Regions from separate parts of the Comamonas sp. 14P8.1.4 genome, predicted to be linked through region 2. Evidence: predicted binding sites of a transcription regulator. Region 2 holds the regulator's gene; the other holds the start of a gene.
What was found. The regulator sigma-54, encoded in region 2, starts transcription at its own class of promoters, with help from an activator protein. The targets are predictions, from matches to a motif close to TGGCANGNAANCTGCTTT.

Region 1: urtA (urea ABC transporter substrate-binding protein) is a predicted target of sigma-54. The motif match lies at 3,128-3,145, and genes of this name have one in related genera.

Annotation. Positions count from the first base shown of each region.
Region 1 covers NZ_JBYOKN010000001.1:594,550-610,324, reverse strand. The annotation lists gene urtB (urea ABC transporter permease subunit UrtB) at 77-1,681, opposite strand; gene urtA (urea ABC transporter substrate-binding protein) at 1,786-3,054, opposite strand; gene AC27VO_RS02775 (urease subunit gamma) at 3,408-3,710, shown strand; gene AC27VO_RS02770 (HupE/UreJ family protein) at 3,760-4,377, shown strand; gene AC27VO_RS02765 (urease subunit beta) at 4,534-4,839, shown strand; gene ureC (urease subunit alpha) at 4,839-6,557, shown strand; gene AC27VO_RS02755 (gamma-glutamylcyclotransferase family protein) at 6,542-7,021, opposite strand; gene ureE (urease accessory protein UreE) at 7,109-7,723, shown strand; gene AC27VO_RS02745 (DMT family transporter) at 7,720-8,046, shown strand; gene AC27VO_RS02740 (urease accessory protein UreF) at 8,051-8,758, shown strand; gene ureG (urease accessory protein UreG) at 8,755-9,417, shown strand; gene AC27VO_RS02730 (DUF697 domain-containing protein) at 9,490-10,563, shown strand; gene AC27VO_RS02725 (hypothetical protein) at 10,680-11,144, shown strand; gene arsC (arsenate reductase (glutaredoxin)) at 11,309-11,659, opposite strand; gene AC27VO_RS02715 (DUF423 domain-containing protein) at 11,671-12,045, opposite strand; gene AC27VO_RS02710 (dihydrolipoyl dehydrogenase) at 12,119-13,534, opposite strand; gene AC27VO_RS02705 (lysophospholipid acyltransferase family protein) at 13,581-14,384, opposite strand; gene AC27VO_RS02700 (dihydroorotase) at 14,447-15,742, opposite strand.
Region 2 covers NZ_JBYOKN010000001.1:5,665-21,439, reverse strand. The annotation lists gene rbsK (ribokinase) at 1-584, opposite strand, end outside; gene AC27VO_RS00105 (ABC transporter permease) at 609-1,598, opposite strand; gene AC27VO_RS00100 (sugar ABC transporter ATP-binding protein) at 1,620-3,188, opposite strand; gene AC27VO_RS00095 (sugar ABC transporter substrate-binding protein) at 3,199-4,143, opposite strand; gene AC27VO_RS00090 (RNA polymerase factor sigma-54) at 4,328-5,911, opposite strand; gene lptB (LPS export ABC transporter ATP-binding protein) at 5,972-6,742, opposite strand; gene lptA (lipopolysaccharide transport periplasmic protein LptA) at 6,742-7,380, opposite strand; gene AC27VO_RS00075 (thiol:disulfide interchange protein DsbA/DsbL) at 7,491-8,138, opposite strand; gene AC27VO_RS00070 (SPOR domain-containing protein) at 8,194-8,838, opposite strand; gene argS (arginine--tRNA ligase) at 8,871-10,580, opposite strand; gene AC27VO_RS00060 (YdcA family protein) at 10,669-10,998, shown strand; gene AC27VO_RS00055 (DUF2214 family protein) at 11,003-11,449, opposite strand; gene AC27VO_RS00050 (LysR family transcriptional regulator) at 11,446-12,378, opposite strand; gene AC27VO_RS00045 (malate synthase G) at 12,619-14,823, shown strand; gene AC27VO_RS00040 (autotransporter outer membrane beta-barrel domain-containing protein) at 14,961-15,775, opposite strand, start outside.

The DNA.
Region 1 (15,775 bases), 590 kb from region 2:
CGCAGCGAGAGAAAGGGGAAGCGGGGAAGCGGGGAAGCGGGGAAGCGGCGAAGCCGCACAGGGGATTGCTTCATGGTCATTCCGCACTGCGGCCTTTCATTGCGAAGATGCCCTGAGGACGCTTCTGGATGAAAGCAATGATGAACACCAGCACGGCAATCTTGGCCAGCACCGCACCCGTCCAGCCTTCGAGGAACTTGTTGAGAATGCCCAGCCCCAGCGCGGCATAGACTGTGCCTGCCAGTTGACCCACGCCGCCCAGCACTACCACCATGAACGAATCCACGATGTAGCTTTGCCCCAGGTCCGGCCCCACATTGCCCACCTGACTCAGCGCGCAACCCGCCAGACCGGCAATGCCGCTGCCCAAAGCAAAGGCCATGGTGTCCACGCGTGCTGTGTTCACCCCCATGCAGGAGGCCATCGGGCGGTTTTGCGTGACGCCGCGCACAAACAGCCCCATGCGGGTCTTGGCAATGATGTAGGCCACCCCCGCCAGCACCGCCAAGGCAAAGGCGATGATGATCACGCGGTTCCACGGCAGCATCAAATTGGGCAGCACCTGCAGGCCACCGCTCATCCACACGGGGTTTTCCACCGCCACGTTCTGCGCACCAAACGTGGTGCGCACCAGCTGCATCAGCACCAAGCTAATGCCCCAGGTGGCCAGCAACGTCTCCAGCGGGCGACCGTAGAGAAAGCGTAGCACGCCGCGCTCCATGATCGCGCCCACCAAGGCAGATGCCATGAACGACACCGGCACCGCCGCCAGCAAATACCAGTTGAAGTAATTGGGCAGATAGTTGCGAAACAGGCCTTGCACCACAAAGGTGGCGTAGGCACCAATCATCATCAGCTCGCCGTGGGCCATGTTGATAACACCCATCAGCCCATAGGTGATGGCCAGGCCCAATGCCACCAGCAGCAAGATGGATCCCAGGCTGATGCCCGTAAAAGCCACACCCAGCCGCTCCCCCCAGGCCAGCTTGTCGCGCACTTCGGCCAGCGCACGCTTGAGCGCGGCTTGCACTTTCTCGTCAGATTCTTGGCTCAGCTGTTCATTGAGCAGCAAGCGCGTCGCGGGCGTGGCGCGCTGCGCCAGTTGCTGCGCGGCGGTGATGCGCGCGGGAGCGTCTGCGCTGCCCAGCAGGGCGGCCGCTTTGGCCATCTCCAGCTCGGTCTTCACCGCTGCATTCGTTTCTTGGGCCAGCGCTTTTTCCAGCAGCGGCAAGCGCTCTGCGCTGGCGCCCTGAAGCATGGCCTTGGCGGCTTCCAGCCGTTCGGCATCATCGCCCACCAGCAAGTACAAAGCGGCTTGTGCCTGGGCAATTTCACGGCGCATGCGGTTGTTGGTGCTGGCATCTTCTGCACCTTCAGGCAAAGCCGTGGCTTGGCCGGTGACCGGGTCCATCGCCTCAGCACCACGCACAATAAAAGCGCGCTCTGCGGTGTATTGCACCTCACCGTCGCGCAGCGCATTCAAAAAGTCAGCCACGCGGGCTGCTTCGCCTGTGGCCACTGCCGCTTGTATCGCGGCAATGCGGCTGTTGTTATCGCCATCGGCCATGGCCAGCGCCTGTTCGGCCGTTAAGGCCTGGGCAGCGGGCTGCCAGCACAGGGCGCTAGCGGCCAGCACCGCCCCCAACCAGGGCCTGCATCGGAGCAAGAAAGGTGAAAACATAAGCATCCCATCAACAAAAAGCCCGTCACTCCGGACGGGCCCTTGCAACAAAGGTTCCGGTACTGGCCCAACCGTTGCAACTGTTGTGCCAGCTCCCCCTTGCTTTACTTTTTCTCGGGCTCGTCCTTTTTCTTGTCGTTGCCTTCGATGTAGGGGCTCCAGGGCTGCGCCTTGATGGGGCCCTTGGTCTTCCAGACCACGTCAAACTGGCCGTCGGCCTTGATTTCGCCAATCAGCACGGGTTTGTGCAGGTGATGGTTCTTGGGGTCCATGGTCAGCGTAAAGCCGCTGGGTGCTTTGAAGGTTTGGCCAGCCATCGCCGCAATGACCTTGTCAGACTCCAGGGACTTGGCCTTTTCCACCGCCTGCTTCCACATGTGAATGCCCACGTAAGTGGCTTCCATCGGGTCGTTGGTCAAAGGCTTGGTGGACTGGCCGGGCAGGTTCTTGGCCTTGGCGTAGGCGCTCCACTGCTTGATCCAGGCGTCGTTCGTCGGGTTCTTCACGCTCATGAAGTAGTTCCACGATGCCAGGTGACCCACCAGCGGCTTGGGATCTAGGCCACGCAGCTCTTCCTCCCCCACCGAGAAAGCCACAACAGGCACATCGGTCGCCTTGATGCCGGCGTTGCCCAGCTCTTTGTAGAACGGCACGTTGGAGTCGCCATTGATGGTGGAGACCACTGCCGTCTTGCCACCGGCGGCGAACTTCTTGATGTCAGCCACGATGGTCTGGTAGTCGCTGTGGCCGAACGGTGTGTAGGCTTCCATGATGTCCTTGTCGGCCACACCCTTGGCCTTCAAGAAGGCACGCAGGATTTTGTTGGCCGTGCGGGGGTAGACATAGTCAGTGCCCAGCAGCACCCAGCGCTTGGCCGATCCACCGTCTTCACCCATCAGGTATTCCACCGCAGGAATCGCCTGCTGGTTGGGTGCAGCGCCGGTGTAGAACACGTTCTTGGACAGCTCTTCCCCTTCGTACTGCACAGGGTAGAACAGCAGCGCATTGGTTTCTTCATAGACCGGCAGCACCGACTTGCGGCACACCGAAGTCCAGCAGCCAAAAGTGACTGCTACCTTGTCCTGGCTGACCAGCTGCTTGGCCTTTTCCGCCGCCAGCGGCCAGTTGGAGGCTGTGTCAATCACCACGGGCTCGAGCTTCTTGCCCAGCACGCCGCCCTTGGCGTTGATCTCTTCGATCGTCATCAGCGCCATGTCTTTGAGCGCGGTTTCCGAAATGGCCATGGTGCCCGACAGCGCGTGCAGCACGCCCACCTTGATGGTGTCCGCCGCGTGGACCGACATGCCGGCAAAGCCCAGACTGGCCACAGCAGCTGTGGCAGCCAAAGTCTTCAGAGTAAAACGGCGCTGAATCATGAAAAGTGCTCCTCAAAGGACGGATTGAACGTGCCCGCCATGGGGAAAGTTGCGGCGGTGTCACCAGCCCAATGCAAGCCATGTGCCACTTTTTCGACAGGCATCCGAAATCACCACAAAGGTGCAGCAAACAACGATGAACGGCACGGGCGCACCGTTTTAGCCGCGCAACGCCCCAAAGCGTTCAGCGGCTGCTGCTGCGATGCAGTCCGGCAGCACCAAAACAAGGCGCAGCGCTTGCACCACAGCCAGCACTGGCACGTCTCTTGCAATCCCACACCGGCATACAGCGCGCTGACCCAGCAACACCCTTGGACTGAACCCCGCGCGGCCTGATTGAGGAAACGAATATGGAATTAACTCCGCGCGAGAAAGACAAGCTGCTGATCTTTACCGCCGCCCTGCTGGCCGAGCGCCGCAAGGCCCGTGGACTGAAGCTGAACTACCCCGAAGCCGTGGCCCTGATCAGCGCCTTTGTGATGGAAGGTGCGCGCGACGGAAAAACCGTGGCCCAGCTGATGAGCGAAGGCCGCACCGTGCTGACGCGCGACGACGTGATGGACGGCGTGCCCGAGATGATTCCCGACATCCAGATGGAAGCCACCTTCCCTGACGGCACCAAGCTGGTGACCGTGCACGAACCGATTATTTGATTGCAAGCCTTTTTGGCCTCCAGCCCTTATTTCACCTGCGCTTACAGCTATGAAAACCAAGAAACTGATCGCCACTTCCGTTGCCACTGTGGCCACCCTGCCCCTGTCTGCCCTGGCCCATGTAGGCACTGATGGCGGTGGCCACCACAACTTTCTGGACAGCCTGACCCACGCCTTTGCCCACCCCTTTGGTGGCACCGACCACCTGGCCGCCATGCTGGCCGTGGGCGCGTGGAGCGCACTGGCGTTCAAGTCTTCGGGCAAGCAATGGACGGCACCGGCCGCCTTTGTGGCCTTGCTGGTCGCAGGTTGCCTGGCGGGCTTCGCCGGCCTGCAAGTGCCTGCCGTGGAACCCATGATTGCTGCCTCTGTATTGGTGCTGGGCCTGCTGGTGATGGCACAGCAAAAAATGGCCATGGGCGCCGCCGCAGGCTTGGCCGGTGTGTTTGCCTTCTTCCACGGTGCTGCGCACGGCCAGGAGCTGGCGGCCAACACCTTGCCCACCGCCTTGGCCGCCGTCATCGGCATGGCAGCAGGTTCTGCCCTGCTGCACCTCAGCGGCATGGTGCTGGGCCACCAAGTGATGCAACGCCACGCCGTGCTGGCCAAGCTGGCCGGTGGCGTGACCGCCGCATTGGGTGCGTTCATGCTGACCCGGCTGGCTTGATATGCCCCCCCTGAGTCGCTACGCGCCTTCCCCCTCTAGGGGGACGACAGCCTCGCTGCGGGGCGGCCCTTGCTCGCTGCCTCTGCGTTTGCGTCGTGCAATGCCCCATGTAGTGCGCTTTGGCATATGCAGAGGCACCACCCAAGGAGATATGAAATGATCCCCGGAGAAATCTTGGTCGACGAGGGTGCACACGTGCTCAACCCCGGCCGTCCCTGCGTCACCGTATTGGTGAAAAACGCCAGCGACCGCCCGATCCAGGTCGGCTCGCACTACCACTTTGCCGAAACCAACGCCGGACTGGAATTTGACCGCCAGACTGCCCACGGCAAGCGCCTGAACATTGCCAGCGGCATGGCCGTGCGCTTTGAGCCCGGTCAGCAGCGCACGGTAGAGCTGGTCGACATTGGCGGCGATCGAAAAATCTACGGCTTTCGCGGCCTAGTACAGGGGAACTTGTGATGGCTCAGATGGACAAACGCGCCTACGCAGAGACCTTTGGCCCCACCGTGGGTGACCGTGTGCGGCTGGCCGATACCGATCTCATCATCGAGGTGGAAAAAGACTTCACGCTGGCCGCTGGCGGCTATGGTGAGGAAGTGAAGTTTGGCGGCGGCAAGACCATTCGCGATGGCATGGCGCAAAGCCAACGCAGCCGCGAACAAGGGGCGATGGATACGGTGCTGACCAACGCGCTGATCGTTGACCACTGGGGCATCGTCAAAGCCGATATTGGCTTGAAAGACGGCCGCATTGCCGCCATCGGTAAAGCCGGCAACCCCGACACCCAACCGGGCGTGGACATTATCATTGGCCCGGGCACCGAGATCATTAGCTGCGAAGGCAATATCGTCACCGCAGGCGGCATCGACACCCACATCCACTTCATCGCGCCTCAGCAGATTGAAGAAGCGCTCACCAGTGGCGTGACCACCATGATTGGCGGCGGCACCGGACCGGCCACCGGCACCTTTGCCACCACCTGCACGCCCGGCCCCTGGAATATGGAGCGCATGCTGCAAGCGGCTGATGCCTTCCCGATGAACTTGGGATTTTTGGGCAAAGGTAATGCCAGCCTGCCGCATGGTTTGCATGAGCAAATCAGTGCCGGCGCCATTGGCCTGAAGCTGCACGAGGACTGGGGCAGCACGCCAGCGGCCATCAGCAACTGCCTGGATGTGGCCGAAGAGACCGACACACAGGTGGCCATCCACACCGACACATTGAACGAATCCGGCTTTGTGGAAGATACAGTGGCCGCTTTCAAAGGCCGCACCATCCATACCTTCCACACCGAAGGCGCGGGCGGCGGCCACGCGCCCGACATTCTGAAAGTGGTGGGTGAAGCCAATGTGCTGCCGTCCTCCACCAACCCTACACGCCCCTACACCATCAACACGCTCGATGAGCACGTCGACATGCTGATGGTCTGCCACCACCTGGATGCGGGCATTGCCGAGGATTTGGCCTTTGCCGAAAGTCGCATCCGCAAGGAAACGATTGCGGCCGAAGACATCCTGCATGACATTGGCGCGATCAGCATGTTCAGCTCCGACAGCCAGGCCATGGGCCGTGTCGGCGAGGTGATTTTGCGCACCTGGCAGACAGCACACAAGATGAAGCAGCAGCGCGGGCCATTGCAGGGCGACGGCGCGCGCAACGACAACTTCCGCGTCCAGCGCTACATCGCCAAGTACACCATCAACCCCGCGATTGCCCACGGCATCAGCCATGAAGTGGGTAGCTTGGAAGTGGGCAAGTGGGCGGATATCGTGATCTGGAAGCCCGCGTTCTTTGGCGTGAAGCCCGCGTGCATCTTGAAAGGCGGCTTTATCGCCATGGCGGCCATGGGCGACCCGAATGCGTCCATCCCCACGCCGCAGCCCGTGCACTACCGGCCCATGTTCGGTGCATTTGGTGGTGCGATTGCCAAGACCTCACTCACCTTTGTGTCGCAAGCGGGTCTGGCTGCCGGCATTGGCCTGCGCTTTGGTCTGCACAAGACGCTGTCGGCCGTCAAAGGTATTCGCGGTGTGCAAAAGCAGCACATGATTCACAACGATCTGGCGCCACGCATGGAAGTGGATGCCCAGACCTACGCCGTGCGCGCCAATGGTGACTTGCTGACCTGCGAGCCCGCCACCAGCTTGCCGATGGCGCAGCGCTACTTTTTGTTCTGAAGATGCGCCTTGTGGGTGTTGAACCAAGCCAGCCAGTCCCCTGCCTCAATCACGGGGCAGTGGGTGACTGCGGTGGGCAAGGCTTCATAGACCAGCACGGCCAGCATCTGGGTGCTGCCACCGGTGAGCGCCACGGGCACGGTCAGGATGCGCTTGGTGTATTCGCCCGTGTCTTGCGGCCAGATGCCTTCGTAGCCGTCCAGCACCTGCTCCAAAGCGGCATCCAGCGGGTACACCTCGGCCAGCACCTGCTGCGTGCCTTGCAGGCTCAGCCCCGGGTACCAGCCCATGTCGTACAGGGTGCCAACCAAGGTGGTGCGACCTGTGATCCCCCTGCCATCACGCAGACGCGCGATGTCATTGACACCACCGGCACGCAGCGTGCCATACACAGCCACATGGCTGGCGCCACAAGGCTGCCAGCCGGTGACCACCGACGAAGAATGTGCAAAAGGGGTTGACATGTCTGTCATGCTAACAAGTGAACGAAAACGTGTGGAATGCACGATTCGCGCCAGCTTCCAGCTCCCTTTTTGAAAGTAGAACCGCTTATGTTGACCGTCAACAAACTCCTTCCCCAAGGCCAGGGCCTGGCCCGTGTGCTGCTGCAGCGCGCTGCCACCGTGGAGCTGGACTGGGATGTGCGCCAGAAATCGCGCTTTGCCGCCACCGACAGCCAGGGCCGCGAACTGGCCATCTTTTTGCCCCGTGGCCAGGCCGTGCGCGGCGGTGACGTCCTGGTGGCTGAAGACGGCACCATGATCCGCGCCATTGCCGCACCGCAACGCGTGCTGCACATCACCGCCTGTGCCGCGCACGGCACGGCGTTTGATTTGATGCGTGCGGCCTACCACCTGGGCAACCGCCATGTGCCGATAGAGCTGCAGCCCGATCACCTGAAGATCGAGCCCGACCATGTGCTGGCCGACATGCTGCGCAGCATGCACATGACCGTGGTGGAGGCCGATCTGCCGTTTGAGCCTGAAGGCGGCGCTTATGGCGGCCACGTGACCAATGACGGCCACAGTCACCATCACCACGGAAACAGCCATGCCCACGCCCATGACCATGGGCACGACCATGGTAGCTGTGGGCATAGCCATGATCACGATCACCACGACCACCCCCATTGCGGGCATGACCACCACAAGGGCTGCTGCGGATGAGTTGGTTGTATTTAATTGCTGCGGGCCTGTGCGAGATCTTCTACGCCGCGGCCATGCCCCGCACCGAAGGCTTTACCAAGCTGTGGCCGAGCCTGTTTTGTGGCGCCTTCATTGCGGCCAGCATGTATTTGCTGTCGCTGGCCACGCGCACCATTCCCGTAGGAACAGCGTATGCGGTCTGGGTGGGCATTGGTGCGGTTGGCACCGCCGTCTACGGCATGCTGATGCTGGATGAAGACCGCAGCGTGGCCCGCATGGCCTGCTTCGGACTGATCATCATGGGCATTGTCGGCCTGAAGTTTTTGAGCCTGCGTGCGGAGTAAGCCGATGACTGCGCCCGCACTGCACCTGTCGTCCAGCAGCTTTCTGCAGCTGATGTGGCTGGCTTCACCAGCCTTGCCCATCGGCGGTTTTTCCTACTCAGAAGGGCTTGAATCCGCCGTCAATGCTGCGCTGGTAGCTACCGAATCTGAAGCTTCCGAGTGGCTGAACACGCAGTTGCACCTGACACAGTCACGCGGTGACATGGCGGCCATTGCCCAGGCCATGCCAGCATGGTCCAGCAATGACTGCTGCCGTTTGGCTGCACTGAATGACTGGGTGCGCTGCACGCGTGAAAGCAGCGAACTGCGGCTGCAAACCGAGCAGATGGGCCGCTCCCTCATGGAGTGGCTGAAAAACCGCCATGCCGACGACGCCCAGGCGCTCGAGCGCATCCACTGGCTGGCCGCACAAGATGCGAGCTACCCGCTGGCGTTTGCCCTGGCCGCACACCTCACGGGGGCCAGCGCACGCGATGCCCTGCTGGCCTACACCTTTGGCTGGGCCGAAAACATGGTGCAGGCCGCCATCAAGGCCGTGCCGCTCGGGCAAAGCGCGGGGCAACGCATTCTGGCGCGGCTGACCACAGGCATTCCCCAGGCCGTAGAACACGCCCTGGCGCTGCCCGATGCGCAGCGTCAGGCCTTCTCTCCCATGCTGGCCATTTTGTCGGCCCGGCATGAACACCAATACTCACGCCTTTTCAGATCATGAGCACTGCACTGCATCACATCCCCCACCGCACCAAGAAACTGCCCCCCTTGCGCGTGGGCATTGGCGGGCCTGTTGGCTCGGGCAAAACCACCATTTTGGAAATGCTGTGCAAAGCCATGCGCGACAAATGGGACCTGGTGGCCATCACCAATGACATCTACACCAAGGAAGACCAGCGCCTGCTGACCATCAGCGGCGCCTTGCCGCCCGAGCGCATCATGGGCGTGGAAACCGGTGGCTGCCCGCATACGGCCATTCGCGAAGATGCCTCGATCAACCTGGAAGCGATTGACCGCATGCTCAAAGACTTCCCCAACGCCGACATCATCTTCATTGAATCCGGCGGAGACAACCTGGCCGCCACCTTCAGCCCCGAGCTGAGTGACTTGACGATTTACGTGATCGACGTGGCCGCCGGTGAAAAAATTCCGCGCAAAGGTGGCCCAGGCATCACCAAGAGCGATCTGTTTGTCATCAACAAAACCGACCTGGCCCCGCACGTGGGCGCCAACCTGGACATCATGCGCAGCGACACCATCCAGCAGCGCACCACGTCCAAGGGGCTCAAGCCGTTTGTGATGACCAACCTCAAAACCCTGGAGGGTCTGGACGAGGTCATCGCCATCATTGAAAAACAAGGCTTGCTGGTGGCCGGCTAAATGGCGTGACTCCCAGCAGTACCAACGGCACTCAGGCACACTGGGTGCCGTTTTGCTTTGGAGCGCTTGCCCATGTCACGCTTTACCTCTCGCCTGCTTTGGATGGTTGCCAGCGCATTCGTGATCTGGAGTGCGGTGGTTGCTGCCGCCATGGTCAGCCAGCTGGCCGATGCCGCAGATCGCCTGCATGCTGGTGCAGGCCAGCCGGTGTTTTGGTGCCTGATCGGCTTGCTGATCGCCACCGTGGTGCTGCCCACCGTATGGCTGCTGCGCATGCCTGCGGCACTGCGCTGGCCTGCGCTGGCAGATGCACAGGCCGTGCAAGACTACCAGCAGCACCTGCGTCTGCATCTGGCCCGCAACCCACGCTTGGCAGACGTGGCCCTGGCCAGCGAGGACGATGTGCACCACGCACTGGCCCAATTGCGCACCGCCGCAGAGCAGGAAACCCGCCGCACCGCCACTGCTGTGCTGACCAGCACGGCACTGCTGCAAAACGGGCGCCTGGACGGCTTGGTGGTACTGGTCAGCCAGATTCAGCTGGTGTGGCGCATTGCACGCATCTATGGCCTGCGCCCCTCACTGCGGCAAATGACCTATCTGTATGGCAATGTGGGCGCCAGCGTGCTGGTGGCCAGCAGCATCGATGATGTGGACTTTGCCGAGCTGACGGCGCCCATTGTGCAATCGGCCACACCGGCCGCCATGGGCAGCATTCCCGGGCTGGGGGGCATGGGTCAGTTGCTGACCAACAGCCTGGCCAGTGGAGCTGCCAATGCCTTTTTGACCCTGCGTGTGGGCTTGATTGCCGATGCCTACTGCGCGCCTGAACAATCGCCGCAGCGCCAGGCCATCAAGCACAGCGCCACCCACCGGGCCGCACAATTGCTGGGCAGCATTGTCAAAGACTGCGGCAGCCACATCACACAGGCGGTGTATGGCCGCATCAAGCACAGCATTGTGAGCACGGCCCAATCGGCGGCCGACAGCGTCAAGCAGGCCGGCCGCAGCGTCAGTGATGCCACGCAATCGGCCTACCAAGCCACGGCACAAGGGTTGAACCAGGCAGTAGCGCAAGTGCGTGGAAGCACAGCATCTGCCACGCAGCGACTGCAGCAGTCGCTGCAACCCAAAGACAAACCTTGAGTGTTTCAGTCTTTTTTTGCCTCTAACCCTTACCCATCAAGCGCCTTCAGCTCTCTTTTTAAAATTCTTGATGAGATCGCTTGTAGGGATGGCCACCTGGCTCTAGCATGGTCCGCATGCAGCACCTTCCTACGACAACCACCACTGCCGCGCTGGCAGCCCTGCTCTGGCTGGCGCTCCTCTCCCCCCCCAGCCACGCGCAGGTTTACCGCTGCGGCAGCAGCTACAGCAGCCAGCCCTGCCCAGGCGGAAGCACCATTGCGCTAGAGGCGGCCACAGGCGCCTCCGCCACGACCGCAGACACGGACCTCACCAAGACGCGCCAGCGCAAACACGCACGGAGCCAGGAAGAGCGCGACGCCAGAGCCTGGGAGCGCACCGAGCGTGAACTGGACAAGGCGCAAGCCAACACCCCGCCACAGCGCCAGGCCGGCAAGAACCGCGCGGAGTGCGAGGCGACCAGCCGACGCATTCAAAAGATCGACGAACTGGCGCGCAAAGGCGGTAGCGCACAGAAGATGGAAAAACTGCGCGAAGAGCGCCAGAGCGCCCGAGACAGGCAATTCAGCGCGGGCTGCTAACGCCACGCCAACACCCCCTCAGCATTCTTCGCAGGATTGCTGCGCTGCGGCACACAACCGCAATCAGCGCAATGGCACAACAACGCTGTGCGGTGGCCCACACCGCCGTGGCTGCCAGCTGTCAGCTGTCAAGCCAGCGAGGTGCATGCCGCCCAAGGCCAAGCCTAGAGCAGCTCCAGCACCTTCTCTGGCGGGCGGCACAGCGCTGCGCCCTTGGGGGTGACCACAATCGGGCGATTCAGCAGCGCCGGGTGCTGTGCCACGGCCAGCAAGATCTGCGCATCGCTGACGCTGGGGTTGTCCAGCCCCAGCTCCTTGTAGGCCGCTTCCTTGGTACGCAGCAGTTCGCGCACGGGCACGCCCAAGTGGGCCACCAGCTCCGCCAGTTCTGCGGCGGTCAGCGGCGTGGCGATGTAGTCCACGATATTCGGTTCAATCCCGCGCGCGCGCAGAATCTCCAAAGCGCCGCGCGAGTTGCTGCAGCGGTTGTTGTGAAAGATGGTGATGTCGCTCATAAGCCGCAAGTTTAGGCGCTGCGCGCCGCTTTCCAGCCGCCCAGGCCCAAGGCCAGCCAGCCCAGCATCAAGCAGCTTCCGCCCCAAGGAACGAGGGGACGCAAAGCCTCCACGCCCGTGAAGGTGCGCAGATAAATCAGGCCACTGAACAGCAGCACGCCCAGCACCCACAAACCGCCTGCAGCGCACAGCCAGCGGTTACCCAGCCCCTTGAGCGCTGCAATGCCCAACCCCAGCAGGGTCAGTGCATGGAACATTTGCTGCTGCACCGCCATCTGCAGCGTGCCACGCGTGGCTTCACGCACGGCAGCATCGGCGATAAAGCCCAAGCCATGCGATGCATACGCGGCCATGCCAACGCCCGTCATACCCAAAAACGCGGCCATAGGAATCCAAAATTTACGCATCAGAAAGCGTGTCCTTTCACAGTGGGAGCCCCAAGTGGGGCGACCGCCTCGGTCATGCCGCACGCAGGCTCCGGCGCATGTCCCGCAGTGCGGTGTCAATCATTTCTTCGAGCGTCGGGTGGTAGTAAGGCAGCTCCAGCATGCGCTCGACCGTTTCTTCACGCTGGATGGCCCAGGCCAGCTGGTGCGCCAGATGCTCACCCGCCGCGCACATCAGGCTGGCGCCCAGCAAACGCCCCGTGCCAGGCTCTGCATAGATGCGCACCATGTGCTGATGATGCGCGGCCCCCATGAGTTTGGAGCGGCCGCTGTCGGTGCCACGCACCGTACCAATGATGGCACCCTGGGGCAGCTGGTCAAAACGCAGTCCCACCTCGGCCAGATCAGGGTCGCTGAACACGATGGACATGGGCACGGTCCGGTGGCGGGGGGCCAGTTGTGCCCATGGCCCATCCCCCAGCGCCAGCAAGGCCTGCTGTGCTGCCAGCGTGCCTTCATGCCCAGCTTCATGCATCAGGCTGCGCCCGGCCGCTGCATCGCCAGCCAAAAACACCATGCTGCCTGCGCAGCGCAGCTGCCCCGCTTCCATCTGCGGACGACCCTGGGCATCCAGCTGCACACCGGCCTGAGCGATCTCCAGCCCTTGCAAGCGGGGCACACGCCCCAAGGCAGCCAGCAGATATTGCGCCTGGTGCTCCAGATCCCCGGCTTGCAGCCGCACGGTGCCGCCCTCCGCCCTCGACACAGTCATCTGCCGCGCACCCAGCGCCAGCGGCAACTGCTGCGAAAAATAATGCTGGGCAACGGCTGCCACTTCCGGGTCTGACAGCTTGGCCAGCACCGCAGAACGCCCTGCCCCCACCACACGCACACCCAGGCGCGACAAGGCCACCCCCATCTCCAGCCCAATGGCGCCCAGCCCCATGACTGCCACGCTGCGCGGCAGCTCGGGCAGGTAAAACAGCTCGTCGGTCGTAATCAGCGCATCACCCAGGCTGGCCTGCAAATCGGCAGGTTTGACCGCCTGCGAGCCCGTGGCCACCACAAAAGCCCGTGCCTTGACCTGGCGTCCGTCATCCAGCGCCAAGGTATCGGGGGCGATAAAGCGTGCGCTGGCGTGCAGCAAATCATCGCCGCCCAGCTTACTCACCTGCCGCACATTGCCTTGCACCAGCTGGTCACGTACGGCCAACGCTTCTTGCCACAGCTGCTGCGGCGTGGTGTGGCCTGCAGGCAGCTGCGCCACACCACCGGCAGGCAACAGACTTTGCAGCGTGCTCCAACGTTGGCCGGCATGCAGCACCGCCTTGGAGGGCATGCACCCCACGCGTGCGCACAAAGTGCCCAAAGGGCCGTGATCGATCATCACCGTACGCGCGCCCGCTCGGCGCGCTGTGCTGAACGCGTGCATGCCTGCTGTACCAGCGCCGATGACGGCGACATCCACTTCAACCACCAAGGCCGTCATACGCGCCCCTTTGCAAATAGTGACCCCATGCTGGGGCACCGGGTTGTTACTTGGCGGCAACCGCCTTGTCCAAGGTCTGCGGCTGCGTTTCCTGGCACTGCCCGGCTTCGGTCCAACGCAGGGCTTGAACACTGGCCTGCAGATCCTGCGCCCAGGTACGCCGGTCGCGCCCATTGGCTTTTTGCGCAGCACCATAGTGCACCACCGCCACCAGATGATCGGTAGCAATGGTGCGCCACAGGCTGCGCAACATGGCTTCGTCCAGATACGCCTCGCAGGGCACCAGCGAGACCTGCCCCGTGCGCGCATCCACAAAAGTCATGGCCACGGGTTGCACGGGCACATCGGCATCAATCGCAGCCTGCAGCATATTGCCGTGAAAAGGCAGCAACTCCCGCCCGGAACCCACAGTGCTTTCAGGAAAAACCGCCAGGATGTCGCCTTGCGCCAGCGCAGCCTCCATGGCCTGCACGGTGCGCTGTGTGTCACGGCGCGAGCTGCGCTGCACAAACAGCGTGCCTGCCGCACGCGCCAGGTGGCCCACCAGCGGCCAGCGGGCAATTTCAGCCTTGGAGATGAAGCGGCAGTGCTGCGCCGCATGCAGGGTGGGAATATCCAGCCATGACTGGTGATTGGCCACCTGCAGCACAGGCCCCTGCATCAGGGGCTGGCCTTCAACGCGCAAGGTAATACCCGCCGTAGCCAAGAATTCACGGGCCCAGCGCTCCACCATGCGGTGCTGGCTGGCGCCATCGAGCTGGTTGAACCCATGGCGCGCCAGATGCACCCCTTTGAGGGAATGCCACACCATCTGCGCCAAGCGCCGCATTGCACGCCAAGTTCCCGCCATCAGGCCCATCCTCCCTTGCAATTACGTTGATATCTCCCAGGCAGCCAACCGCAGCCGCACGGTCAGGCGCGCGCGAACGCCACGTGGCCATTCACCAGCGTCCATTGCACGCGGGCGGGCAGCTCATAGCCGTTGAACGGTGTGCACTTGCCTTGGCTGACCAGCTCTGATGCGCCCACTGTCCAGGCGGCTTGTGGGTTGACCACACACAGATCCGCCGCACCGCCTTCGACCAATTGGCCCAGGCTGGCCTGCAGGGTACCCAGTGATGCGCCCAGCAAGCGTGCAGGCGCAGCAGTCACCACTTCCAGCGCACGCGCCAAAGACACGTTGCCATCTTGCGACCACTTCACCGCCAGCGACAGCAGCAGCTCCACGCCCGTCGCTCCGGCTTCTGCCTCGGCAAACGGTAACACCTTGGCATCGTCATCCACGGGGCAGTGGTCAGAGACCAATGCATCGATGGTGCCATCGGCCAGTGCAGCAGACAGCGCATCGCGGTCGCGCTGCTGGCGCAGCGGTGGAATCAGGCGGGCACTGCTGTCAAAGTAGCCGATGTCGGTTTCTGTCAGGTGCAGCGAGTTGATGGACACATCGGCCGTAATGTTCAGGCCTTCGGCCTTGGCCTTGCGCACCAGCTCCACCCCGGCAGCGCTGGAGATGCGGCACAGGTGCACACGCGTTTGCGAGCCACGAATCAGCTCAAAGATGGTGTGCAGCGCAATGGTTTCTGCCGCCACAGGCACGCCAGCCAGACCCATGCGCGTGGCCAGCGCACCGCTGGCTGCCACGCCTTTACCCAAATCTTTGTCCTGTGGACGCAGCCACACGGCATAGCCGAAAGTGTTGGCATAGCTCAGCGCACGGCTGAGCGTGGTGATGCTGGGCAGCGGCACATCGGCCTGGCCGAAAGCCACGCAGCCAGACTCGGTCAGCTCGGCCATTTCGGTCAGGGTCTCGCCCTGCAGTCCCTTGGTCAGCGCCCCCATGGGGAACAGGCGCGACTGGTGCAGCTTCTCGGCTCGGAACTTGAGCATTTCGACCAGACCTTGCTCATCGAGCACGGGGTCGGTATCGGGCAGGCAAACCAGGCTGGTCACGCCGCCGGCCACGCTGGCGGCCATTTCCGAGGCCAGCATGCCTTCGTGTTCATGGCCGGGCTCACGCAGGCGCACGGCCAAGTCCACCAAACCGGGCAACACCCACTGACCGGAGGCGTCAATCACCCGGTCTGCCGCAAAGCCTGCCGGGGCTTGGCCGATCGACACCACACGGCCCGCAGCCACCGCCACATCGCACACCTGATCGAATCCGCGCGCTGGATCAATCACGCGGCCGTTTTGAATCAAGATTTTCATGGTTAATCACCAAATTGGCTGCTAGCCCTTATT
Region 2 (15,775 bases):
GACAATTCGGCCGCTTCGTGCTCATTGACCACCAGCGTGTCGATCAGGGGCCACCAGCTGCTGGGCACCGCTTTCACGGGCGAGGGGTTCAGCACCACCTTGCAACCGGCTTGCTGCGCCACGGCGAGCGCGCGGTCCAGCACATCCAAAGGTGTCTCAAACTGGATGACCAAAAAGTCGGCCTGTTGGAGCACGCCGGAAAAATTCGCCGGCAGATCGGCCAGTGCGTTGGCACCGGGGATCACGGCAATGCGGTTGCTGCCGTCGGGCTCCACCATCACCACGGCAGAGCCTGTGGCCACGTCATCGTGCACGGCCACATGGGCAACGTCGACCCCGTCTTGCACCAGCGCGTTGCGCAGTACATCGCCGTGGGCATCGCGCCCCACTGCGCCCACCAATGCCACTTGGGCACCGTGGCGCACACAGGCCACGGCCTGGTTGCCCCCCTTGCCACCGGGGATGTAGCTCAGTTCCTGGGCGTGCACGGTTTCGCCGCGTGCGGGCATGGCACCCAAACGCAGCACCACATCCATATTCAGGCTACCCAGCACCACGATGCGGGTCTTGGAAGATTGCGTCATTGCCAAATCTCTTGCAAACCGGGATCAGTGCTGGCGCGCGCTGCGGCGCTGGCGGATGGTGTCCACCACCACGGCGACCACAATCACGGCACCGGTGATGATGCGCTTGCTGGGTTCACTGGCGCCAATCTGGGCCAAGCCCGCCTCCAGCACGGCGATGATCAGCACGCCAAAAAAGGTGTTGATGACAGAACCACGGCCACCCATCAAGCTGGTGCCGCCAATCACCACAGCGGCAATCACTTGCAGCTCCATGCCGGAGCCCGCATTCGGGTCTGCGGCTTCCAGGCGTGCCGACTGCATCAGTCCAGCCAACGCGGCCAGCAAGCCCATCGCGGCAAACACCAAAATACGCACAGGCTTGGGGTCAACGCCGGCCAGGCGCATGGCTTCCTCATTCGTACCAATCCCCACCACATAACGGCCAAAGACAGTGCGGCTGAGCACCAGCTGGCCAATGATGACCACCACGATCGCGATGAAAAACGAGGCCGACAGCCCGCCCACCCACGGCACGGCCAAACCGCCCATGGCATCGCCAACATACTGAGTACGCGAGTCCGTCACCAGATACGCGCCGCCGCGCACCGCCTCCAGCATGCCCAGCGACACAATGAAACTGGGCAATTGCCAGGCGACCGAAATGCCCCCAGTGATCGCACCGCACACCACGCCCACCATCAAGCCGAGCACTGCGGCCCCCCAGGGGCCCCATTCCCACTGCAGCATGGCCGCAGCCGCAGCCGCAGCACTGAGCGCCAGCACCGAGCCTACGGACAGGTCAATGCCCGCAATGATCAGCACAAAAGTCATACCCACGGCCATCACCGCCAGAGCGGGGATTTCGTTGGCGATCGACAGCAGTGTGTCCTGGGTCAGAAAATAGTCCGACAGCGCGCTGAACAGCGCCACCATGGCGATCAAAACCACGATCAGGCCAATGTAGGTGCCCATTTCTTGGCGCCATGGGCTGCGCGCGGTGGCCGGTGTAGAGGTTGGGGTGGTGGAAGACATGGGTCTCGTCAATCTTGTTTTTCAGACCGCCACGGTGGCGGCAGCTTCAGTCACATCGCCAAATGCGGCGGCCAGCAGGGCTTGCTGGCTCCATTGGCCACGCTCAAAGGTGGCCACAATGCGGCCTTGGTACATAACCGCAATGCGGTCACACAGCTCCATCAGCTCGCGCAAATCACTGGAAACCACCATCACCGCCTTGCCTTGGTCGGTCATGGTGTTGATCTCGGCATACAAATCCGCGCGGGCGCCCACATCGACGCCGCGCGTGGGCTCGTCCAACAGCACTACAGGACAGTTCCGGTGCAGCCAGCGCGCAAAAATCACTTTTTGCTGGTTACCACCGCTGAGTGTGCCCACCGACTGTTCGGCGCTGGAGGCGCGCACACGCAAGCGCTGCACCATGTGCTTGGCCAGCTGTGCCTCACGCGAACGGTGCAGCCAGCCGCCGCCGGATACAGCGTTCAAATGGCTCAGCGAGGTATTCACGCGGATCGATTGCGGCAACAACAGGCCTTGGGCCTTGCGGTCTTCGGTAATCAGTCCGATGCCCGCGCGTACCGCCTGCATGGGGCTGCGCCAGTTGGGCGATACCGTCTGTGCGGTGAGGTCGGGATGCTGCCCCGTCAACTCGATCTGGCCACTCTCGGCCTGGTCTGCGCCATACAGCAAGCGCAGCAGCTCGGTACGGCCTGCGCCCACCAGACCCGCCACACCCAGCACTTCGCCAGCGTGCAGCTCCAGGCTGACGTCTTTCACAGCCTCCCCGCGCGACATATGCTGTGCGCGCATCAGCACGGGGCCCGCTTCACGGCGGGGCTTTTCATCCAGCGTTTCCACATGACGGCCCACCATGCGCTCCACCAAGGTCGCTTCTGACAGACCTTGCATGGGCAATACATCCACCAGGCGGCCATCGCGCAGCACGGCCACACGCTCGGCCACACGCTGCAGCTCTTCCAGGCGGTGCGACACATAGACCAGTGCCACACCACGCGCCTTCATCAGATCAATCTGGGTAAACAGGTGCTCGATTTCCTTGGCCGTCAGCATGGCCGTCGGCTCGTCCAGCACCAGCACGCGGTTGCCATCACGCAAATTGCGCGCAATTTCCACCATCTGCTGCATGCCAATGCCCAGATCGGACACCTGGGTGCGTGGATCAATGTGATCCAGCCCCATCTTGGCCAGTTGCTCCCGCGCCATCTCGTGCAAGCGGCGGCGATCCACCATGCCCCATTTGCGGGGCAGGCGGTCGAGCAGCAGGTTTTCTGCCACGCTCAGCGTATTCACCAAACCCAGCTCCTGCAGCACCATGCGTACGCCCTGACGTTCGGCATCGGTCCGCGACACAGGGGCAAAGGGTTGGCCCATGAGCGTCATCTGCCCACGCGTGGCTGCCACCAGGCCGCACATGATCTTGGAGCAGGTGCTTTTGCCTGCGCCATTCTCACCCGTCAGCGCCAGTACCTCGCCCGCACGCAGATCCAGGCTCACGCCATCCAGCACCGTGCTGCTGCCGTAGTCTTTGCCAAGACCGTCCAGGTGCATGACCACGTTGCCTTGGTCTGCAGGAGTTGGGAATGCCATGCCTGCTGCCTTACTTGGTCACCAGCACCACGTCGGTCTTGACTTCAGCAGGCAACTGCGCCTGAGGGGTCTTGTCCTGGATGGCCTTCAGCGCCACATCAATACCGAAAGCCGCTTGCTTGGCAGCAAACTGGTCTGCCGTAGCCAGCACGCGGCCATCTTTGAGCATGGGCTTGATGGCCTGGATGTTGTCATAGCCAACCACCAGCACCTTGCCGGCCTTGCCAGCGGCCTTCACCGCAGCCACGGCGCCCAGCGCCATCGAATCATTGCCCGCCAGCAGCGCCTTCAGATCGGGGTTCTCACGCAGCATGCCCGCGGCCACGGTGTTGCCGTTGGCGATTTCCCAATTGCCCGACTGCACGCCCACGATGGTCATCTTGGCGGCATCCATGGCGTCCTTGTAGCCAGCTGTGCGCTGCTGCGCATTGGTGGTGGTGGACACGCCTTCGATGATGCCGACCTTGTCACCGGCCTTCAGCTCTTTCGCCAAACGCTCGCCCACAATCTTGGCGCCCAGGCGGTTATCAGGGCCGACAAAAGGAATGTTCAGGTGCTTTTCCTTCAGGGCTTCAGGATCCAGGCGGTTGTCGATGTTCACCACGATCACGCCCTTGTCCACGGCATTCTTGAGCACAGGCACCAGGGCCTTGGAGTCGGCCGGTGCAATCACGATGGCCTGGGCCTTCTGGGCCACCATCTGCTCGACCATCTTGATCTGGGCTGCGGTATCGGTCTCGTTCTTGATGCCGTTGCTCACCAGCACATAGTTCTTGTGCTCTTTGTTGTGGGCCTTGGCACCGTCTTCCATGGTGCGGAAGAACTCATTGGCCAGCGACTTCATGACCAGCGCCACCTTGGGCTTTTCTTCGGCATGGGCCACAGGTGCAAATGCACCGCAAACGGCCAGGGCAGCGGCACCGATGGCCAGCAGGGTGTGACGACGTTGTTGCATGGTGATACTCCGAGCGCTGCATGCGCTCAACTGGTTAACACAAGTCCGGGAGAAGAAAAAGAAATGCGCCACCCAAAGGTAGCGCATTTCGTGATGGATCGCCGCGCGATTTTATCGGGCGAACGCAAGATTAACGCATGAGCGAGTACAAACCAACATTGCCGCCAAGGGTTGCGAGCCCCGCTTACAGCGCCTTGCGCAAATTGGCGGGTGCAATTTTGAGCGCCTCTCGGTACTTGGCCACTGTGCGGCGCGCGCACTCAATGCCCTGCTCCTTGAGCATCTCGGCAATCTGACTGTCCGACAGCGGTTTCTTCGCACTTTCCGCCGATACAAACTGCTTGATCAGCGCACGCACTGCCGTGCTGGAGGCGTTGCCTCCGGTTTCCGTCCCCAGACCCGAGCCAAAGAAGAACTTCAGCTCATACGTGCCATGGGGGGTGGACATGTACTTGGCCGTGGTCACGCGGCTGATGGTGGATTCGTGCAGTCCCAGTTCATCGGCAATGTCGCGCAGCACCAGCGGGCGCATGGCCAGCTCACCGTGCACGAAGAAGTTCTTCTGCCGCTCCACAATGGCTTTGGAAACGCGCAAGATCGTGTCAAAGCGCTGTTGCACGTTCTTGATGAACCAGCGCGCCTCCTGCAGGCGCTGCTGCAGGCCTGCATGGCCCTCACTGCCCTTGTGCCCACGCAGTGCGCCTGCGTAAATCTCATGCACGCGCAGCCGGGGCATGACATCGGGGTTGAGCTGTACGCTGAACTGCGCCAGCCCGTCCGCCCCCCGGCGGTTGGCCTTCTTGACGATGACGTCGGGCACGATCACGTGGCGCTCCACATCCACAAAGCGGCGCCCGGGCTTGGGCTCCAGCCGCGCAATGACGGCCAGCGCTGCACGCACCTTGGCTTCAGGCAGACCGCAGGCTTGCATGAGTTTGCGCACATCGCGGCGGGCCAGCATTTCCAGTGGCTGGGCACACAGCAGCAGCGCCTGCGCCACCAGCTCGCTGTCGTCGCCCTGGTGTTGCTGGTTGAGCAGCTGCAGGCGCAGGCATTCGGACAGATTACGCGCCCCCACACCCACGGGCTCCAGCGATTGCAGCAGGCGCAGCGCCACGGTAAAGCGGTGCACCAGCTCTTCCAGCTGCTCGAGGTCCTCGCTGCCTGCCAGCCCCACGGCAAGCTCTTCCAGCGAGTCTTCCAGATAACCGTCGTCGTTGAGGTTTTCGATCAGAAAGCGCAGCGCGTACCGATCCAGCTCCGAAAGGCGCAGCGACAGAGACTGCTGCAGCAAATGATCGGTCAACGATTCATGGGTGCCCGCCAACTCCAGGGCGGTAGGGGCATCGTCATCGTCGTTGCGGTTGCCACGCGCCGGGGCTTCGCTACCCCATTCGCCGTCATCGAAAGACGACATGTCCACGCTGCCATCGCCCTCCCAGTCGCTGGGCACATCGCTTTCGGCAGCAGAAAAATCTTGCTCTTTTTGGCCTTCAGCGCCTGTGGTGCTTGCGCTGTCCGCTACTGAATAGTGTGCATCTTCCGCCGCATGGGCATCGTATTCCGATGCGGTGTCTGCACTGTCCACGCCAAACTCTTCGCGCGGCGCATCCTCGGTAGACAGTTCAAGGAAAGGGTTGTCGTCGAGCATGTGCTCGACCTCTTGAGAAAGCTCCAGCGTCGATAGCTGCAGGAGACGAATGGATTGCTGCAGTTGCGGTGTCAACGCCAAATGCTGTGAGACCCGCAGTGACAAACCTGGCTTCAACGCTGTACCCCCTCTTTTGCTCTCTCGACCTTTGTTGTTTTTTAGGACCGCTGGAGAGGACTACATCCGGAAATGTTCGCCGAGGTAAACCCGGCGCACATCCGGGTTCTCGACAATCTCCTGCGGCGTTCCCTGCGCCAGCACTGTGCCATCACTGATGATGAACGCATGGTCACAGATACCCAGTGTTTCGCGCACGTTGTGATCGGTAATCAGCACACCGATGCCGCGCTCTTTGAGGAAACCGATGATGCGCTGAATCTCGATCACCGCGATGGGGTCGATACCGGCAAACGGCTCATCCAGCAAGATGAAGCGTGGGTTGGTCGCCAGCGCACGGGCAATTTCCACCCGGCGGCGTTCACCACCGGACAGCGCCAGCGACGGCGACTTGCGCAGGTGGTCCACACGCAGCTCTTGCAGCAAGGTGGTGAGCTGCTGCTCAATCTCATCCTTGCCCAGCGGCTTGCCCGCTGCATCCTTTTGCAGCTCCAGCACGGCGCGCACGTTGTCTTCCACATTCAGCTTGCGGAAGATGGAGGCTTCTTGCGGCAGGTACGACAGCCCCAGACGTGAGCGCTGGTGAATGGGCATGCCACCCACCGACTGGCCATCGATGAACACATCACCGCCATCGCTGCGCACCAGCCCCACAATCATGTAAAACGAGGTGGTCTTGCCGGCGCCATTAGGGCCCAGCAGCCCAACCACTTCGCCTTTTTGCACGGTCATGGACACGTCTTTGACCACCTTGCGGCTGCCATAGGACTTGGCCAGATGGCGCGCTTCCAGCTTGCTGGATGCCGCCGTATCTTGGGAATGCTCAGCCATTACTTTCCTTGCAAATTCAGTTCACCCGAAGGCTGCAAAGGCTGCGCTGGGGCCGTTGATGGCTGCGCCGGTGCGCTGGCCTTGGGCGCCAAAATAGCGCGCACACGGCCGCCCGAGCCAGCAGGGGCCGACGAAGGCTCGCTGCTGCGCTTCTCACCATCCACCGTGAACACGTCGGTCAGGTTGTTATAGGTGATGACGCTGCCCATGATGTCATCGCTGAGCTTGCCGCCGGTATAACGGCGCAGCTGGCCACGGCGAATCAGCTTCACATCGTCGGTCTGGCCGTTGTATTCAATGATCTCGCCCTCGCCTTCGACGACTTCGTCGGGGGCGCCGGGGGCGGTATCGCGTTTCTGCCGAAAGTAGGCACGCTTGCCCGGTTCGGCCTTGACCACCCCGTGCTGGTAGCCCTGCGCATCCTGACGCACATCCAGCTGCGCACCACGCAAAACAATGGTGCCCTTGGTCATCACCACGTTGCCGGTGAACACACTGGTCTGCTTGAGCTCATCGTGGCGCAAAGCATCCGCTTCAATGTTCATGGGCTTGTCGCGGTCTGCGCGTTCAGCATGCGCAACACCAAAAGCCCCCGAGAGAGCTGTCAACAGAAAGCAGGTGATGAGTTTAGATGTCATGGGCAGGGCACGTTTCTTGCGTCACATTGTAGTCACGCAAGCCCGCAAACCATGAAAAAAGCCCGCGCAAGGCGGGCTTTGTCGAAGTGCAGCCCCTCACGGGGCCACCTTTAAGCCTTGGCGCTTTGCGCCACCAGGAACTCCACCACATTCAGCACATTGGGCATGCTGCCTGCGCGGGGGCCGTCGGTATAGAACTTGCCGGCCACGCCCATGGAAGGCACGCCCTCCACGTCATACGCCTGCTGCAGTGCAGCAGCCTTGCGGATCTGGCTGGACACGTTGAAGGAGCTGTAGACCTCCTTGAACTTGTTCACGTCCACACCCTGCTTGGCCACCCAGTTGAAGATGTCCTCGTCCTTGGCCAGCTTGTTGCGCTCCACGTGGATGGCGTGGAACACCTTCACGTGCATGGCATCAAAGTTGTCCATGGCCTGCAGTGCGTAGTACAGCTTTTGCTGCGGCACAAAGCTGGCGTTGAAGGCGACGGGCACGCGGTGCACCACCACATTGGCAGGCGCTTTTTGCTTCCAGGCGGCAAACGTGGGTTCAAACGCGTTGCAGTGGGGGCAGCTGTACCAGAAGAACTCCACCACTTCGACCTTGCCGGCGGGCGCGTCGGTGGGCGCGGGCTTGGACAAGCGCAGGTATTCCTTGCCTTCCTTGGGAGCAGCTTGCTGCGCCAGGGCAGAGCTGGCACCAAAAGCCATGGAGGTGGCGGCCGTAGCGGCGGCCAAAGAGAACTGGCGGCGTTGCATCAAAAGGACTCCTTATCGAAATATGCGGGGTATGAGCCACGCGGGCTCAAAAAGTTCATTGCTGCACGCGGACCAGTGCGGAATCGACACCCGCGCCATCGAGCTTTTGCTTGAGCTGTTCAGCATCGCCACGCTTGGAGAACGGCCCCACGCGCACGCGGAACACCGGACGGCCATTTTGCTCACGCTCGCTGATGCGCGCCTCCCAGCCCAGCATCGCCAGCTTGGCGCGCTGTGCATCGGCATCGCCCTGGGTGCGGAAAGCACCGGCCTGCACAAAGTAGCTGAAGCCATCGGCACTGGCGGCAGCCGCCGCCGAGGCCTTGGCCTCTGCGGCGGCTTTGGCCTCCGATGCCTTGACCTGCGCCTTGGCCAGGTCACCCAGCGGATCGGCCGATGCCGCTGGCGGCTTGGCCACAGGGTCCACCGGGGTCGGTGCGGCTACGGGAGCATCCGGCGCAGGCGCTGCAGCAGGCGGCTGCTGGGTACGCCCAGGCGTGCCGCCATACAGGGGTGAGTTGGGGTCCCAGTTGCGGTTGCGCTCGCTCTCGGTGGCCTCCGTGTTGCGCGGCTCCCCCTTGTTGACGAAAGGCACCGGCACCTTGGTGACGTAGACCGCCACCCCCAGCGCAATGCCCAGGCCCAAGATCAAACCAATGATGAGCCCCAAGATGGTGCCACCACGCTGCTGCTTACCCATAAAACCGCCTGTCACGTTGCTTGTTGTTTCAGTTACATGCGCTCGGGTGCGCTCACACCCAGCACGGCCAAGCCATTGTGCAGCACCTGCGCTGTCGCGGCGACCAGCGCCAGACGCGCCAGCTTCACGGCTTCGTCGTCCACCAAGATACGCTCGGCATCGTAGTAGCTGTGGTAGGCGGAAGCCAAATCACGCAGGTAGAAAGTGACGTCATGCGGCGCATTGCCGGCCGCAGCCGCACTCAGCATCTCTGGGTACTTGGCCAGCAGCAGCATCAGCGCCTGGGCCTGTGGGCCTTCCAGCGCGGACAAGTCCACATTCTGGAGTGCAGGCACACCGGCACCACCGGCTTCTTGCCAGCTGCGCAGCACCGACTGGATACGGGCGTGGGCGTACTGCACGTAGTACACGGGGTTGTCGTTGTTCTGCGCCACAGCCAGGTCCACGTCGAAGGTGTACTCGGTATCGGGCTTGCGGCTCAACAGGAAGAAGCGCACGGCATCCTTGCTGGTCCACTCGATCAGGTCACGCAGCGTCACGTACGACCCCGCACGCTTGCTGATCTTCACCTCTTCGCCGTTGCGCACCACGCGCACCATGGTGTGCAGCACGTAGTCAGGGTAGCCTTGGGGAATGCCCACATTGGCCGCCTGCAGGCCCGCACGCACGCGGGCAATGGTGCCGTGGTGGTCGGTGCCCTGAATGTTCACCACCTTGCCGTAGCCACGCTTGAACTTCTGGATGTGATAGGCCACATCGGGCAGGAAGTAGGTGTAGTGGCCGTCGGACTTGCGCATCACGCGGTCCTTGTCGTCACCGAATTCGGTGGACTTGAGCCACAGCGCGCCGTCTTGTTCGTAGGTGTAGCCGCTGGCGATCAGGCGCTCCACCGTGTCGGCCACATAGCCGTTGGTGTAGAGGCTGGACTCCAGGTAGTACTCGTCGAACTTCAGGTTGAATGCCTGCAAGTCCTTGTCCTGCTCGTTGCGCAGGTAGGCCACGGCAAAGTTACGAATGTTTTCGTAATCTTCCACATCGCCATTGGCGGTGAACTCGCGGTCATCGGCCTTGATGCTTTCCTTGGCCAGGAACGCGTTGGCGATGTCGGCAATGTAGTCACCGTTGTAGAAATTCTTGGCCAGCGGGTTTTCGCTGTCGGTGGGCCAGCACTCGTCACCGGGCTTGAAGCCCTTGGCACGCAGCTGGGTGGACTTGGTCAGCGTGTCGATCTGCGCGCCCGCGTCGTTGTAATAGAACTCGCGGTGCACCTTCCAGCCTTGGGTGGCGTACAGGTTGCTGATGGCATCACCAATCGCCGCCTGGCGGCCGTGGCCCACGTGCAGGGGACCGGTGGGGTTGGCGGAGACGAACTCGACCAGAATGTTTTCACCACGGTCGGCCTGGTAGCCGAACTTCTCGGCCTGCGCCAGCACTTCGCGCACGATCTGCTGCTTGGCAGCGGGCTTGAGGCGGATGTTGAGGAAGCCTGGGCCTGCAATTTCGATAGCATCCACCCATTGCTGGAAGGCGGCTGTAGCCTCCAAAGACGCTTTAAGCTGCTCCCCCAGTGCACGGGGGTTGGCCTTCAGGGGCTTGGCCAGCTGCATGGCTGCCGTACAAGCGAAATCGCCATGGGCTGCCACTTTGGGGTTTTCGAACGCAGCGCGTGCGCCAGCGCCAGGCGAAAGGGTTTCGAGCTGCGCAGCCAGCGCTGCGAGCAATTCTTGTTTGACAGAAAGCATCGGGCGATTTTACGTGCGCAGCCCACAACCTGCGTAAGCACTGGAATCCGGCACACTCTGGCCTCAGAAAAATACACGGGAGATGGGTGTGCACACCAGGATGTGGATCGGCGCGGCCTTGCTGTGCCTGCTGGGCATGGGGGCCAGCGCGCATGCGGCCAATACGCCCTGTTCGGGCCGCAAAGGTGGTGTGGACTATTGCCTGGATGGCCAATTTGTCTGCCGCAACGGCTCCATCAGCGCTTCGCGCAAATTGTGCGCCGCCCCTGGCACCAGTACACCGCAGCGCCTGCTGCCCCAGACCCCACCAGCAGCCAGTGCTGACTGCAGTTGCCGCAGCGGCGCGGTCTGCACCGGCCCGCGCGGTGGGCGCTACTGCCTCAGCGACAGCGGGCACAAAAGCTATCTGCGCCGCTGAGGCCTTACATCCCGCGCGCCCAGAACACGGCAATCACAGCAATCACCGGAATCACGTGCGCCTGCACCATGATCCATTTGCGCACCCAGCGCACCGATTCCGCCGCTGGCAGCGTGCCCGCCACATTCAGCGTCTTCACCCACTTGCGGATGGCGAAGGTTGGCCGCAGCGACAGCAGCGCTGTCACAAAAAATAGCAGCATCTTCAGGTGGAACAAGGGCTGCGAGACATACCAGGTCAGCCCCTTGGCCCCCCAGACGATGCGCGCAATCCCGGTGAGCAGCAGCACCAGGGCCGCCACCCCATAGATCAAGTCCAGCTTGGCCAGGCGGCGCACCACGGCCTCATTCATCCATTCGGCGCGGCACAGCGCGGCTTCGCTGGAGAGAAACACCACCAGGGTCAGGATGGCCAGCAGGTGCAGGCTGGCCAGAATTGCTTCCAGGGTCATCGCTCTATCCCTTTGCTCCAAAACTCAGGGCGCTCATATTGGCCCTTGAGGTAATCCATCCACAAGCGTAGCCGCAAAGTCATGTGCTTGCGCTGGGGGAACACCAGATAAATACCGTTGGGCGGCGCAGCAAAGTCTGCCAGCACCTCGACCAGACGGCCCGCGGCAATCTCGGCCTCCACCTCCCAGGTGCTGCGCCAGGCAATGCCCCAGCCACCCAGGCACCAGTCGTGCAGCACCTGGCCGTCCGAACAGTCCAGCGGCCCGGTGGGCTTGAAGTGCACCACCTCCGTGCCGCCGTCGCGGCTGGGCAGACGGAATGCCCAGCCCCGGGTCTGCGAAGCATCGCTCGACAAAGTCAGGCAGCGGTGCTGCGCCAGCTCGGATGGGTGTTTGGGTGTGCCGTGGTTTTGCAGATAGCCGGGCGTGGCCACACACAGGCGCCGGTTGTCGGCCATGCGCACGCTGATGAGGGAGGAATCCGGCAGATCGCCCACGCGCACCGCGCAGTCATAGCCCTCGCCCGCCAAGTCGGCCACCCGGTCGCTCAGGTTCAGCGAGATGGTGACTTCCCGGTGCAAATCATGAAACAGCGGCACCAGCGGGGCCACATGGCGGCGGCCAAACCCGGCAGGCGCCGTCAGCCGCAGATGGCCGGTGGCTTTCACCCCCCCGGCAGAGACACTGGCTTCGGCGTTAGACACATCGGCCAACAGGCGTTGGCAGTCCTCCAGAAAGGCGCTGCCCTCGTGCGTCAGGCTGATGCGCCGTGTGGTGCGCACCATCAGCTTGACGCCCAGGTGTTCCTCCAGCGCATCCAACCGGCGCCCCATGATGGCCGGCGCCACCCCCTCGGCCTTGGCGGCCGCCGTCAAGCTGCCCTTGGTGGCAACGGAGACAAAAGACTCAAAGGCTTTCAGTTTGTCCATGGCACAAATACTTTATGCATGAAATTATCCTCTAGCGCTTATGTAGCAAGCGCTTCCAGCTATGTTTTCTTTACCAACGTGACAACCACCTCGCCTTGCAAGTGTTGCCCACTTTTGCGTAAAAGTCATCAGTTTTGAGCTTTTTGCCCAATTTATTAACCCATATCTTTGGAATACAGTGAGCCCAAGGCTCCACATTGGCGGAGCCACGGTTTTTCAATGTTCCAAGGGGTTCCCACCATGACCGCACGCACCCAAGTCCACGGCCTGCAAGTTGCCAACGAACTGCACACTTTCATCAACGAACAAGTGCTGCCGGGCACTGGCGTGGATGCCGCCACGTTCTGGAAAGGGTTTGACGCCCTGGTGGCCGACCTGGCCCCCAAGAACGCCGCCCTGCTGGCCGAACGCGACCGCCTGCAGACCGAGCTGGACACCTGGCACAAGGCCCACCCCGGCCCCATCGCCGACATGGCGGCCTACCAAAAGTTTCTGACACAGATCGGCTACCTGGTGGAGCAGCCCGCTGGCGCCAAGGCCACGACCGAGAACGTGGATGCCGAACTGGCCACCATGGCCGGCCCCCAGCTGGTGGTGCCCATCCTGAACGCCCGCTACGCGCTGAATGCCGCCAACGCCCGCTGGGGCAGCCTGTATGACGCGCTGTACGGCACCGATGCCATCAGCGAAGACGGCGGCGCCGAAAAAGGCAAGGGCTACAACCCCGTGCGCGGCGCCAAGGTCATTGCGTTTGCGCGCAACTTCCTCGACCAAGCTGCACCGCTGGCCGCTGGCTCGCACGCAGATTCCACCGGCTACAAAGTCGAAGGCGGCCAGCTGGCCGTCACCCTCAAGGACGGCAGCAAGACCGGGCTGAAAGACGCCGCCAAGTTCGTCGGCTTCCAAGGTGATGCAGCCGCACCCACCTCGGTGCTGCTGATCAACAACGGCCTGCACATCGACATCATCATCAACAAAGCCACCCCCATCGGCCAGACCGATGCCGCAGGCGTGGCCGATGTGGTGGTGGAAGCTGCTGTGTCCACCATCCTGGACCTGGAAGACTCCGTGGCCGCCGTGGACGCTGAAGACAAAGTGCTGGGCTACAGCAACTGGCTGGGCATTTTGAAGGGCACACTGACCGAGTCCTTCGACAAGGGCGGCAAGACCGTCACGCGCGGCCTCAACGGTGACCGCGTCTACACCGGCGCGGGTGCAGCACAAGGCCAGCCCGTGAAGCTGCATGGCCGCTCGCTGATGTTTGTGCGCAATGTGGGCCACCTGATGACCAACCCCGCCATCCTCTGGGGCGCAGAAGGCAAAGAGATTCCCGAAGGCATTCTGGACGCCATGGTCACCACCACCATCGCCATCCATGACCTGAAGGGTCTGGGTGCTAACGGCATCAAGAACAGCCGCACCGGCAGCGTCTACATCGTCAAGCCCAAGATGCACGGCCCCGCTGAAGTGGCTTTTGCCAACGAGCTGTTTGGTCGTGTCGAACAAGTGCTGGGCATGAAGGACAACACCGTCAAGCTGGGCATCATGGACGAAGAGCGCCGCACCAGCGTGAACCTGAAGGCCGCCATTGCAGCAGCCCCTGCGCGCGTAGCCTTCATCAACACCGGCTTCCTGGACCGCACCGGCGACGAAATGCACACCGCCATGCAAGCGGGCCCCATGGTGCGCAAGGGCGACATGAAGACCAGCGCCTGGCTGCAAGCCTATGAAAAGAGCAATGTGCTGGTCGGCCTGACCATGGGCCTGCGCGGCCGCGCCCAAATCGGCAAGGGCATGTGGGCCATGCCCGACCTGATGAAAGCCATGCTGGAGCAAAAAATTGGCCACCCCAAGGCCGGTGCCAACACCGCCTGGGTACCATCGCCCACTGGCGCCACGCTGCACGCCCTGCACTACCACCAGGTGAACGTGGCCGACGTGCAAAAAGAGCTGGAAAAAACCAGCGCCGACACCGAGCGCGCCAACATCCTGGCCGACCTGCTGCAAATCCCCGTGGCCAAGGACCCCAAGTGGACCGACGCGGAAAAGCAGCAAGAGCTGGACAACAACGTGCAAGGTATCTTGGGCTATGTGGTGCGCTGGGTGGACCAGGGCGTCGGCTGCTCCAAGGTGCCCGACATCCACAACGTGGGCCTGATGGAAGACCGCGCCACGCTGCGTATCTCCAGCCAGCACATTGCCAACTGGCTGCTGCACGGCGTTGTCTCCGAGCAGCAGGTGCGCGACACCTTTGCCCGCATGGCCAAGGTGGTGGACCAGCAAAACGCTGGTGACGCTGCCTACAAGAGCTTGGCCGCCCACCCCAACGGCGCTGCCATGCAAGCTGCGCTGGACCTGGTGTTCAAGGGCGTGCAACAGCCTTCGGGCTACACCGAGCCGCTGCTGCACGCATGGCGTTTGAAGGTCAAAGCCGGCCAAGCTTAAACCAAAGTCATAGCTACAAACGCTTATGCAGTAAGCGATAGTGGCTTATTAGACTGACACAACAACAAAGGCACCGCAAGGTGCCTTTTTTTACGAACGCTGTGCCGGAGCAGCCTTGACCTTCGCCCGGCCGCACCTTAAAACGCGTAGAGTACTTTGGCCGAGGCGGCCACGCCCTCGCGCTTGCCGGCGTAGCCCTGCACGCCCACATCCAGCGCCAGACTGCGGTAACGGGCTGAGGGCTGCAGGCGCACGCCCAGCTCCAGCACGGCGGTGCTGCCGCGCAGCGAAGGCGCTTCAATCGCCATGTCGTAGGCCTTGCCGGTGGCAGCGCCCCGGAATTCACGCTCCCAGGCCAGGCCCACATACGGCGTCATCTGGCTGGCAGTGGTGTAGCTGTAGCGCGCACCCAGGCGCAGGCGGGCGCTAAGCACCGCACCCAGGGTCAAGGCATCAGCGCCAATCCACACCTGGTCACTGCCCAGCTTGCCCCAGGTGTAGCGGCCATAGGCTTGTAGCGCCTGCTGGGCGTCCAGCTGCCACACATAGCCACCACCGGCCATGGCGCTGACATAGTTGGCATGCGAGGTATAGCGCCCGCGCACGCCTGCGGCGTCCACCATATCAGCGCTGTCATAGCGGTTGCTGCTGCGCCCGGCCCGCAAGGCCGCTTCCACAAACGCCCCCGCAGGCTCAACCACGGCACCCCTAGGGCCTGCGGCCTGACCCGCCACAACGCCGGCTGGCTGCCCCAGGCCACCCATGTGCAGCATCAAGCCCAAGCCGCTGTAATGGGTGTTGCCTTGGCCACGCACCACGCCACTGGCGGCAAAGTCGTTGTAGCTGTCATAGCGGCTTTGGCCGTATTCGGCAAACGCCCCCAGCATCAGGCTGCCCGTGGACAGCGCGAGGTTCTTGGCCACGCCCAGCGCCAAGCTGATGTCGCGCACAT